Regions from separate parts of the Clostridium sp. TJA020 genome, predicted to be linked through region 1. Evidence: riboswitches for the same ligand, from Rfam matches in the RefSeq annotation. Region 1 holds a riboswitch; each other region holds the start of a gene.
The links. Region 1 has a riboswitch for lysine ahead of AC4FQ1_RS09180 (Na+/H+ antiporter NhaC family protein). Riboswitches for the same ligand answer to the same signal wherever they lie in the genome.
Positions count from the first base shown of each region.

Region 2: it holds a riboswitch for lysine, as region 1 does, so the genes downstream of both, lysA (diaminopimelate decarboxylase) here and AC4FQ1_RS09180 (Na+/H+ antiporter NhaC family protein) in region 1, are expected to answer to the same signal.
Region 3: it holds a riboswitch for lysine, as region 1 does, so the genes downstream of both, AC4FQ1_RS02515 (APC family permease) here and AC4FQ1_RS09180 (Na+/H+ antiporter NhaC family protein) in region 1, are expected to answer to the same signal.
Region 4: it holds a riboswitch for lysine, as region 1 does, so the genes downstream of both, AC4FQ1_RS11395 (amino acid permease) here and AC4FQ1_RS09180 (Na+/H+ antiporter NhaC family protein) in region 1, are expected to answer to the same signal.

Region 1 is NZ_JBZEFC010000005.1:66,560-69,781, forward strand. It holds gene AC4FQ1_RS09175 (Hsp20 family protein) at 1-40, opposite strand, end outside; gene AC4FQ1_RS09180 (Na+/H+ antiporter NhaC family protein) at 185-1,903, opposite strand; lysine riboswitch at 2,026-2,201, opposite strand; gene AC4FQ1_RS09185 (aminopeptidase P family protein) at 2,286-3,222, opposite strand, start outside.
Region 2 is NZ_JBZEFC010000002.1:280,128-283,349, forward strand. It holds gene lepB (signal peptidase I) at 53-559, opposite strand; gene lysA (diaminopimelate decarboxylase) at 592-1,887, opposite strand; lysine riboswitch at 2,037-2,206, opposite strand; gene AC4FQ1_RS05205 (beta/alpha barrel domain-containing protein) at 2,286-2,966, opposite strand; gene AC4FQ1_RS05210 (DUF1576 domain-containing protein) at 3,152-3,222, shown strand, end outside.
Region 3 is NZ_JBZEFC010000001.1:458,226-461,447, reverse strand. It holds gene AC4FQ1_RS02535 (TIGR04540 family protein) at 1-30, shown strand, start outside; gene AC4FQ1_RS02530 (hypothetical protein) at 193-642, shown strand; gene AC4FQ1_RS02525 (flavodoxin family protein) at 733-1,215, shown strand; gene AC4FQ1_RS02520 (hypothetical protein) at 1,239-1,577, shown strand; lysine riboswitch at 1,627-1,798, shown strand; gene AC4FQ1_RS02515 (APC family permease) at 1,890-3,215, shown strand.
Region 4 is NZ_JBZEFC010000008.1:42,572-45,793, forward strand. It holds gene AC4FQ1_RS11385 (putative ABC transporter permease) at 1-329, shown strand, start outside; gene trmB (tRNA (guanosine(46)-N7)-methyltransferase TrmB) at 446-1,102, shown strand; lysine riboswitch at 1,215-1,389, shown strand; gene AC4FQ1_RS11395 (amino acid permease) at 1,494-2,972, shown strand; gene deoD (purine-nucleoside phosphorylase) at 3,088-3,222, shown strand, end outside.

The sequences.
Region 1 (3,222 bases):
TGTTATTAATAATATTTCTATTTCCTATTCTTCTATTCATAATATCCCTCTTATAAAATTTTTCTTATTATAACTTATTAATATAAATATTATACTGACACATTTTAATTTATATATTAGGTAAGTTATTAATTATTCTAATAAAAAAGTGTGGAAATTATCCACACTTTTAAAAATTAATATATTAATTTTCCACAACTTCATCCACTGGTTTTCCTATAAACTTAACAGCAATTACAAGTACTATTATTGCAACAGGTAATATTATATAAACAGGAACATTTAATCCAGCTGGTATATAACCTAATATTATTGTGGCTCCTGCAACAAACAGTGCATACCACATTTGTGTTTTTACGTGTTCTATATGATCACATCCAGCTCCCATTGATGAAAGTATTGTTGTATCTGATATTGGTGAACAGTGGTCTCCAAATATTGCTCCTGTAAGTACAGCACTTGTACTTAATACTATATAGCTCATATCTGGTGATATTGAATGAGCTAGAGGAATTGCAAGAGGCATAAGTATTCCCATTGTTCCATATGCAGTTCCGGTAGCAAATGATATTACAGCTCCTAATATAAATATAATACTTGGAAGTAAAAATGATGGTATTGATCCAGATAATAATGTAACTAAATATTTAGCAGTTCCCAAATCTTTTATTACTGAACTTAATGACCATGCAAGTAATAAAATTACTCCAGTTATTATAAGACCTTTCATTCCATCTACCCAAACTTCAACAGCTTCTGACACAGTAAATATCTTTTTACAAACTCCCATAGCAATTGCTATTATTGATGCAAATACTGCTGATTGGAAAAGTGCTGTTGATGCATCAGCTGCACTAAATGCTTCTCTTATTGCTGTAAAAGAAAACGGTGCATTAGTTACAACTTCTCTAAGTGCTACATCAGTTCCACCTATTATACTTGTATATCCACTATAATAAAAACTTATAAGAGCTGATATTATAAGTGCTCCTATTGGGATTATTGCATTCCAAATACTAAGCTTAACTCCTTCTTTTACTTTCATCTCATCTTCTGTACTTATACTTTCAAGCTCCGATTTTTTATCCTTAATACCTTTTCTAGCCCTAACTTCAGCCTTTCTCATAGGTCCAAAATCCCTAAGCATAACAGATGTAATAACTACAAATGCAAGTATTAAAATATTATAAAATCTATATGGAATAGTTTGAAGAAAAACACCAAAAGAATCAACTTTAACTCCAATTTGAGTAAATGAATCATTTATAAGTCCTACTTCTAACCCTATCCAAGTTGATATTATTGCAAGTCCTGCAATTGGTGCTGCTGTTGCATCAATTATAAAAGCTAACCTTTCTCTTGAAACTTTAAGTTTATCTGCAACAGGCTTCATTATAGGACCTACTATTAATGAATTTGCATAATCATCAAAAAATACTAAAAGACCTAGAAACCAAGTAACAAGTTGAGCACTCCTTGGAGTTTTTGCTCTTTTTGCAAGTGCTTCTGCTATAGCTCTAGCACCTCCCATTTTAGCAACAAGATTTATTACTCCTCCAATAGCTAAAACTTGAAGTATTATTCCAGCATTCCAAGGATCCGCTAAAGAATTTAGGACTCTTTGTATAAAATCTAAAAAGGCTTGTATCAATGCATTAAATGCATTTTGATCTACGACTTGAATCATAAAACATCCAGCTAATGCACCAATAAACAAAGATACTACAACATTTTTTGTAATAAATGCAAGTACAATTGCAACTAAAGGTGGTATTATAGTCCATATACCAAACCTTTCTGCATTTACAGTTCCTGGATCAATTTCTGATGCAAATGCTACTGTTGTCATACTCATCATTAGTATAAAGGTAAATAAAAATACTAAATAATTTCTTTTTTTCATGATTGAATCCCCCTATTAAAATAAAATTTGTGAATATTTTTAGAGGCCCATCATTTTACTTTAAAGTCAAAAAGAACCTTGAGATAACACTCAAGGTTCTAAATATATAACGTAAGAATCCATTGAATGATAGCTCACCACAAATATAATTTGTGACAGTCTTATGCATATTATGCATAAGCCCAGGATTATAACATTAAAGCATTAGTTATATCCTTCGGCGGTATTTCCTTTCATGTTATATCATAGTGCTTATCTCAATAACATTACTCTTAAAGACCGCGCCTCTATCTCTTCGCAAATTATTCACTTTTAAATTAATATAATTATATAATATAAATATATATATATCAATATATCTTTTAATTTTTTGTTTATTTTATTAACAATTTTTCATAAATTCTTCTATTTCACTAACTGATTTTATCATATCCTTAGTTAATACCTCACATCCATCATCAGTTATTAGTACATCATCTTCTATTCTTACACCAATACCTTCTTCTCCTATATATATGCCTGGTTCTACTGTATATACCATACCTGGTTCTAAAACTGTATTTCTTCCTGGATTTTCTATATCATGAGTATCTAAACCTAAGCTATGTCCTATACTATGCCAATAATATTTTGATACTTCTTCCTTATTTTCTATTAATCCAAGATTAATACATTCTTCTGCAATCCACTCTTTAGATTTTTTATTTATATCTAAGAAATTAATACCTGGTTTTAACTCTGATATAACTTTCTCATTTACTCTAAGTACAGCTTCATAAACTTCCTTTTGTCTTTTTGTAAACTTACCGTTTACAGGAAATGTTCTTGAAATGTCTCCATTATAATAATTAACCTGTGCTCCTAAGTCAAAAAGAATTAAATCTCCATCTTTAGCTTCTGAATTATTATCTACATAATGTAATATAGTTGCATTCTTTCCAGCTGCTGCAATTGTATTAAATGCATAATCACGAACTCCTCTTTTTCTGCATTCAAATTCAAAATATGCTTCTAATTCATATTCAAGCATTCCAGGTTTTATATTTTTCATTATTGATTCAACACCTTTAATTGTTATATCAATAGCCTTCTGCATTTCTTTTATTTCAGATGGACTCTTTACAAGTCTTATTGGTGCAAATATTGGAAATACATTTTTTATATTCACTTGTGGATACTTATTTCTAAGCTTTTTAGCAAATGTACTACTTACTGTTGGTAAACTGTTAAACTCATCTCTTTCTAAATCTAAATATATATTTATATCAATACTTTCATTTATTATTTTATTTAAAAATCCTCTAAACTCTCCTAAGTAT
Region 2 (3,222 bases), on a different contig from region 1:
GTTTATTCGTTCTAAATTACATTAAAATCTTTTACTATTATTAAATAAAATATTATTTTATACTTCCAAATTCCCTTATTGGATATATTCTAAGTTGTGCCTCACCTTTTATATCTTCCTTTGGAATATATGGATCTTCCCAATACCTTGAGTCAGCTGAATTTTTTCTATTATCTCCTAAGAAAAAATATTTACCTTCTGGAACTTTGAACTCCCCAAAAAAACCATCTGGATTTTTCACATAATCCTCTTGAATAAATTCTCCATTAATATAAAGTTCATTTCCTCTTACATCAATTTCATCTCCTGGAAGACCTATAAGCCTCTTTATCATAATCTCATTTTTTTCTTTATTTTTAAAGACTATGATATCCCCTCTTTTTAAATTGTTAAAATTATAAACTTTTGTTACTAAAAACTTTTCTCCTACTTTTATAGTAGGTTCCATTGATGATGTAGGAACTTCTACTTTAAAAATTAAAAATTTGTTTATTAGTAAAGCTAATATTACAGCTAAGATAATAGGACAGACTATGTCCATAATAAATTTTTTTCCCATACTTTTCCCCACTTTATACCCTTCAGTTAAATTTAAATTACTTCATTTTTAATTATATCATCATAGCTCTCTCTTTTACATATAATTTTAATTTTTCCATCTTTAACCATAATAACTGCTGGCTTTGGAATCTTATTGTAATTATTAGACATTGAATAACCATATGCACCCGTTGACATAACTGCAAGAACATCTCCACTTAAAACAGATGGTATTTTTATTGCATTTAATAATATATCACCAGATTCGCAACACTTTCCAGATATAGTTACTTTCTCTTTAGCATCATATATAACCCTATTTGCAACTATACATTCATATCTAGCCTTATATAATGCTGGTCTTATATTATCAGTCATACCACCATCTACAGATACATATTTTCTAACTGATGGTATATTTTTTATTGAGCCTATAGTATATAATGTTATTCCTGCATTTCCAGCTATTGACCTTCCCGGCTCTATAATAAGTATAGGTCTTTCCAATTCTAAATTTTTGCAAACTTCATCTACTTTATTTATTATAGCATTACAATATTCCTCTATTTCTCTTGGTTTATCTTCATCACTATAATATATTCCAAATCCACCACCTAAATCTAACTCTTTTATTATATATCCAGTTTCATTCTTAACTCTATTTATTAAATTAAGCATTATCTCAGCCGCATCTTCGTAAGGAGTTATTTCAAATATTTGTGAACCTATATGACAATGAAGCCCAAGTAAATTTATGTTTTCCAATTTTATAGCCCTTTTTATAGCATTTATTATATTATCTCCTACTGGTGCAAAACCAAACTTAGAATCAATTTGTCCTGTCTTTATATATTCATGTGTATGTGCCTCAATACCTGGAGTAATTCTTAAATAAATATCTTGCTTTCTTTCATAATCTCTAGCAATTTTATTAAGCTGTTCTATTTCAAATAAATTATCCACTACAAATGTTCCAACACCAAGTTTTACACCCATTTCAATTTCTTCTAATGTTTTATTATTTCCATGAAATAATACTTTTTTTAATGGAAAATCAGCTTTATATGCTGTATATAATTCTCCACCTGAAACAACATCTAAACATAAGCCTTCTTCCTCTATTATTTTACACATCGCTAAAGTTAAAAATGCTTTTCCAGCATAGGCTACCTTATTACCTCTATTTTCACAACTAAAGGCCTGAAAATACCTTCTACAATTTTCTCTAATTAAATTCTCATCCATAACATATAAAGGAGTTCCAAACTCTTCAACTAACTTTGTTGTTTTTACTCCTCCAATTACTAAAGTATTTTCTTCAGTCCTCATATTACCAAATAGTTTCATTTAAATTCCTCCAATTCATTTAAGTAAAACAAAACGTCACAGGAAAATTCCTGTGACGGGTAATAACGTTATAACATTAAGGTATTATAATTACAAAAACTTAAGCCTAAAATTAATATATTCTAAACTCACTTATATAGTAATTTAAAAATCCTTGTAGCTCTCCACGTTATGTGACAGTTATGCATATATTATATACATACCCAGAAAAATTATATTTGCATTATAATTTAACTTCGGCCAATCATCCTTTCATCCTTATTCATAGTCTGCAAAACTCCTAAAGATTACTCTTAATCTCGGCACCTCTACCCTAAGATTTGTTCTTTCCTAATATATTATTATTTTTTATTATTTATGATACTATAAATTTATTTAAATTTAAAGTCTTTTATACATTAATATTCTTTTTCCCTATAAATATTCATTAAATCTCCCATTATCTCTGCTGATGATGGTGGTGTATAACTTATTGCATTAGCTCCAGCTTCTATTGTTTCTAATATACTTTCTTCAGTATTTCCTCCAGTTGCAATTATAGGAACTAAAGGATACTTTTCTCTTATTTTCTTAACAATTCTAGCTGTATTTTTTCCACCTGATACATTTAATATAGTGGCACCTGAATTTAATCTTTCTTCTATATCTGTATCTTCTGATACAACTGTTACAACAACAGGAATATCTATTGTTTTTCTTATCTTTTTTATTACACTGTTTGTTGTTGGTGCATTTACAACTATCCCTATTACTCCTTTAAATTCAGCATCTAATGCTAAGTTTATAACTCTCCTACCTTGAGTTATTCCACCTCCAACTCCACAAAACACAGGAACATCAGCTGCTGTTATTATAGCCTCAGTTATTTTTGGTTGGGGGGTGAAAGGATATACTGCCATTATTGCATCTGCATTTGTATTTTTTATCATGGCAACATCAGTTGAAAACATTATTGATTTAATTCTCTTTCCAAATATCTTTATTCCACTACACTTTCTTATTGCAGAAGGTGCTTCAATTATATGATTTCTAAATGTTCCTAATATTTCTGGAACATATTTTTCATTATCCTTACTCATTTTTATCCCTCCAAAAACTTACATTGCTTTGCTTTACAACTTATTATATAACCAACTTCCATTAATTAAAATATTTATTTTTGATAAATAAAAAATATTTATTCATTTTATAGATAAGTATGTATTATTTGTAATATAATGTTTACAAATAATATTGATTTATAAAAGGCGGTGTTTTTTTATTTATGCTTCAACTAAAAAAATTTTTTCTCCCGTACAAAATCTTAATTTCAATATATCTATTTTTTATACTTAC
Region 3 (3,222 bases), on a different contig from region 1:
GATAAAATAGTTTATAATGAGCAAAATTAATATATTTATTTAAGAATTTCAGCAAATATTTCAAAAAACATATATTTTAATGTATAATATATAAGTAATTTATTTTAAGTGAATAAGCTAACTTCTTTTACAGTTAGACATATTATAGTATTTATATGCACTTAATAAAAGTATATTTGGAAGAAGGTAGAAATGATGGAAACTATAAAAGTATTTAATAAAAAAATACACTGGGATGGTTTAAATTTAACTTGTGTAATGGAAAGATATTTAGATACTAATAATATAGCTTTAGAGGTATATGATGAGTACGGTGAATTTTATGAGTGTGTTACACTAGATTATAAAGAAAGCTTACCAAAATCAAACAACGCAATCATAAATAATAGAAACGAATGTGAAGGAATATTAAATGCTATAACTTCAGCAAATCTTGCTAAGGTTGTTGGTAGAATAGATGTAAATCTTTTAATGAGAGATTTAGTTGTAGTTAACAGCAGAGAATTTAAAGAAATTGATGAAGAGTTATTTTTAGAATTTGCTAAAAGTACATATAATGATTTAAGCTCATTTATTGCTTCAAAAGAAAAAGAAGAAAATTTAGAAGAAATTGAATCTATTGATGAGATAGAAGAAATTTAATTAAAAAATTTTTAATTTAAAAATAGGTGTAAGATTAATGCTTACACCTATTTTATATAAAACAAAAGATAAAGGTTGGAGGGTAAATTTATGAAAATTTCTATATTATATGATTCAAAAAGTGGGCATACTAAAAGAATTGGAGAAACAATAAAGCTAGGTGCTGAGAGAGTAAGTGAAATTGAAGTAAAATGTATGAATATTAATAACATTGATATAAATTTTTTAAATGAAAGTAAGGCGGTAATATTTGGTACACCAACATATTTAGCTAACACTACTTCTAATATTAAGAATTGGTTAGATAATTCACATAATATTAATTTAGAAGGTAAGATAGGAGCTATGTATGCTACAGCTGATTACATATGGGGAGGAGCAGATACTGCTATTTTAACATTAATGAATCATTTAATTGTAAAAGGAATGCTTTTATATTCTGGAGGGTCAGCACATGGTAAACCTTTTATACATTTAGGTTATGTTAGTGTAAATGGTGTTAATGATGAAGACAAAGAAACACCTATGATATTTGGAGAAAGAATAGCTAAGAAAGTTAAAGAACTATTTTAATTATAATAAAAGGAGAGTTTAATATGAAAGATACAATTAAATTAACAGATGTTGCAAAAGAATTAGGATTGAATATAAAAGTAGTTACATCAGTAAGATCTTTTAATAATTATAATGCATTTTATAATATATTTGATGATGCTGAGGAAGCGTGTAGACGTTTGGTTATATTAACACCTGATAATAATATTGAAGAAGTATATGATGAAAATCCAAGCGAATTAGTTGAAGAAGGTACATATGTTGACGGAAATTATTGGATAAAAGATTATAAATTAACTACTAATCCCAATAATATTGATATAGATAGTATAAATATAAAAAAAAGCACTTATATGAATATAAAAAATAATATAAAATAAATTGACATTATTAAAAATTTTGTCTACAATTACATAGTCACTAAAAAATAGGTAAGATAGAGGTTGCAATAATAATCAGTACTTTTAATGAGGTAAGCACGATGATTTTTAAGGAAAGGTATTATTGCCGAAATGTACAATGGAAGCTTTAAAATTGTATGTTGGGTTTACATAAAATATATGTAAAACTGTCACAAGTTTTGTGGAGAGCTATCTTTGTGTTTTGAATTTTAGTTATTCGGGCTCAGAGATTAGAATACTTCTCTGAGCTTTTATTTTACCTTTATAAAGATATACTTTAAGGAGGACTAAATGGAAGAGAGAAATTTAAAAAAGGAAATTAGTCTTTTCATGGCAACTATGCTTGTGTGTGGTAATATGATAGGATCAGGTGTGTTTATGCTTCCAGCAACACTTGCACAGCTTTCAGGACCACTTGCAACAATAATTGCATGGATATTAACATCTGCAGGATCAATACTTATTGCAATGTCATTTGCTAACTTAGGATCTAAATATCCTTCAACTGGAGGGGCATATCAATACACTAAGATTGCTTTTGGAGAATTTGCAGGATTTTTAAGTGCATGGTTATATTGGAATGGTTCATGGATAGGAAATGCAGCAATAATAGTAGCACTTTCAAGTTATAGTGCAGCAGTTATACCAGCTTTAAGAGATCCACTTATCTCTATAATTTATACAAGTGCCATACTTTGGTTCTTTACAATTATAAATATAATTGGAGTAAAAAAAGCAGGAAAGATTCAAACGGTAGCTACAGTATTTAAGATTGCATTTTTTGCTATATTCATAATAGTAGCATTAATTAATTTTGATACTGTAAATATAATGCCATTACTTCCTCAAGGAAAGGGACTTTCTACAATATCACTTGCAGCAACATCAACGCTTTGGGCTTTTGTAGGTCTTGAAAGTGCAACTGTTACAGCTGGGGAAATTAAAAATCCAGAGAAAAATGTAAGAAAGAGTACAATTTATGGAATGATTATAGCATCTGTTATATATATGTTAATAAGTGTAGCTAGTATGGGTGCTATGCCAAATTCAGAACTTGCAAATAGTCAAGCACCTTTAACTGATATATTAACTAGAATATTAGGTAGTTCAATTGGTAAGCCAATTACTATTGCAGTTGTAATATGTATTTTAGGTACAACCATTGGATGGCTTTTATCAACAGCACGTGTAGCTTTTGCGGCAGGAGAAGACGGAGTTTTTCCTAAATTCTTTGGAAAACTTCATCCTAAGTATGGAACTCCAGCAAATGCTTTAATAGTTGGATCAATTTTAGTAAATATACTTTTAATAATGAATTATCAAAAGAGTATGGTATCAGCATTTACATTTATAACAATACTTGCAACACTTTCATTTTTACCAATATATCTTTTAACAGCAGCGGCAGAAATAATGCTTATGTTTAAAGGAACAAAAGAATTTAATTTTGGAATTTTCATAAAAAAAGCTATAGTTCCATTATTAGCATTTATATATTCAATTTGGACAATATATGGTTCAGGTGCAGAAACTGTAATGTGGGGATTTATATTAATGCTTATAGGCGTTCCTTTTTATATATATAATTATCATAAAAATAAAGTTGAAATTAATTAATTAAAGA
Region 4 (3,222 bases), on a different contig from region 1:
TATTTATTATTGATTTAATTTTTACAGTTACACACTTATTACACTTAAAGGAACATTTAGTAAAGGTTAAAGATATTAAAGTTGAATTAAATAAATTAGGTATTCAATTTGAAAAGTTTAGTGAGAGTGAAATAAATAAATTAAAAATTGAAATTCAAAATAGAAGAACTAATAAGGAATATGATAAATTATTAGATTTAAGTAATAGAATAAAAGAACTTAAAAGAGAAGCTAAAATTAATAGAAGATTATTAAATGCATTCCCAGACAGTAAGCATTTATATGATTATAAGGCATTAAATAATATTAAAAATCTTATTAAAAAATAAATTTTGTGAAATTTAATTAGGATGGAACAAAAAGTTCTATCCTAATTTTTGTTGTTAATAGTATTTAAACTATGTATAATAGGAATGAAACTTTATAAAGATGGAGTGAACATATAATGAGAATGAGAAGAAAACCTTGGGCTAGACCTGAGCTTGAAGCATGTGACTTTTTTATAGTAGATACAAAAGAACTTAAAGGAAAATGGAATAAATCATTTAAAGAAGAACAACCTTTATATTTAGAATTAGGATGTGGAAAAGGAACATTTATGGCTGTTCATGCATCAGAAAATCCTAATATAAATTATTTAGCTATAGATATAAAAGACGAAGTTTTAGTGCTTGCAAAAAGAAATATAGAAGAAGCGTTTAAAGAAAAAGGTATGGAAATAAATAATGTTAAGCTTATGGCACAAGAAATAGCATTAATAAATGATATGCTTGGAGAAGATGATGAAATTAATAGAATATACATTAATTTTTGCAACCCTTGGCCTAAAGAAAGACATAAAAAAAGAAGACTTACTCACACTAGACAATTAGAGAGTTACAAAAAATTTCTTTCAAAAGATGGAGAAATTTGGTTTAAGACAGATGATGATGAATTATTTGAAGAATCTTTAGAATACTTTAAAGAAAGTGGATTTGATATAAAATATATAACTTATGATTTACATAATAGTGGTTTCGAAGGAAACGTAGTAACAGAACATGAAGAAATGTTTACAAAAGAAGGAATAAAAATAAAATTTTTAATAGCTGTAAGAAATTAAAAATATTAATAAATAATAATAATTGTAAATAAAGTAATAATAAGTAATATGATTTGTTGAAATTATAAAAAATAAGGTGCATAATAACTAATGAAAAATGTATAAATTTAAATTTTGAGGTAGAGGCGCAAATTTTAATAGTAATATTAATGAGGTAAGCACTATGATTTAATATGAAAGGAAAATTTGCCGAAGTGTATAATTGATGCTTTAAGATTATATGCTGGTTTTGTGCAGAATATGTATAAGACTGTCACAAATTTATTTTGTGGAGGGCTATCATTCAAAGGCATAATTAGTTTAGTATATTATATTGAAATGAACTTATTTACCCTGAGTGAAGTTTTTCCTCAGGGTTTTATTTTTATACTAAGCTAAGGAGGAAATAGACATGAATGAGACAGAAAGTAATGAGCTAAAGAGAGGATTAAAGGCAAGGCATTTAAACATGATTGCATTAGGTGGTTCTATAGGAACTGGAATATTTCTTGCAATGGGCGATAGTATACATGTTGCAGGAATTGGAGGTTCTATAGTAGCTTATGGTCTAATAGGGATAATGGTATATTTTTTAATAACAAGTTTAGGGGAAATGGCTACTTATATGCCTGTTTCAGGATCCTTTGGAGTGTATGCTACAAAATTTATAGATCCTGCATTAGGCTTTGCATTAGGATGGAATTATTGGTACAATTGGGCTATAACTATAGCGACAGAAATGGTTGCAGGTTCACTTGTAATGAAATATTGGTTTCCAAATGTTCCAGCAATAGTTTGGAGTATTATTTTTTTAGTTTTAATAGTAGGATTAAATTTATTATCATCTAAAGCTTATGGTGAATCAGAGTTTTGGTTTGCAAGTATAAAGGTTATTACAGTAATTGTATTTATAGTAATTGGTACACTTATGATATTTGGAATAATGAAGGGTGATAGTTTAGGTTTTAAAAATATATTTTCAAATGGAGGACCTTTTGTTGGAGGATTTAAATCAATATTTTCGATATTTTTAATAGCTGGATTTTCATTTCAAGGAACTGAACTTATAGGTATTGCTGCGGGAGAATCAGAAAATCCTGAAAAAACAATACCGAAAGCAGTACATACAATATTTTGGAGAATTTTAATATTTTATATAGGAACTATAATTGTTATAGGGTTAATAATTCCATCAGTACAAGCTGGAGTAAATACAAGTCCTTTTACTATGGTTTTTGAAAAGGTTGGAATAGCAGGTGCGGCATCTTTAATGAATGCAGTAATATTAACTTCTGTTTTGTCAGCTGGTAATTCAGGAATGTATGCATCAAGTAGAATGCTTTATTCAATGGCTAAAGAAAATATGGCACCAAAGGTTTTTTCAAAAGTTAACAAAAAAGGGGTTCCTGTTAACTCTGTTATTTTAACTACAATAATAGCATCAGCATGTTTTTTAACAGGATTTTATGCAGAAAGTACAGTTTATGTTTGGCTTGTTGCTGCATCAGGACTTGCAGGCTTTATAGCTTGGCTTGGTATAGCATTATGTCATTATAGATTTAGAAAAGCATATGTAAAACAAGGAAAAAATATAAATAAGTTACCTTATAAAGCAAGTATATTTCCAATTGGACCGATAATAGCATTAGTACTTTGTGCAGTAGTTGTTATTGGACAAGGTTTTGTATACATTAAACCAGAAGGAATAGAATGGATGGGGTTAATATCATCTTATATAGGAATACCATTATTTTTAATTTTATGGATTTCATATAAAATTAAATATAAAACAAAATTAGTTAAATTAGAAGATGTGGATTTAGAAAGAAATATTATAAATAATAAAGAAGTAACTGAAAATAGCATTGATTTAGTTCTTGAAGAAAGTTAAAATTTATAGAAATATTTTATATTAAATAAAATTTTAAGAAAAAAATAAGGAAAAGGTTTTCAAAAAATGCTATTATATGATATAATATTTTTAAAAGCAAAAGGAGGAATGGTTTATGACACAAAATGTACCAACACCACATAATGGAGCAAAATTAGGAGATATAGCAGAAACAGTGCTTTTACCAGGGGATCCACTAAGAGCTAAATATATAGCAGAAACTTTCTTAGAAAACCCTGTTCAATATAAT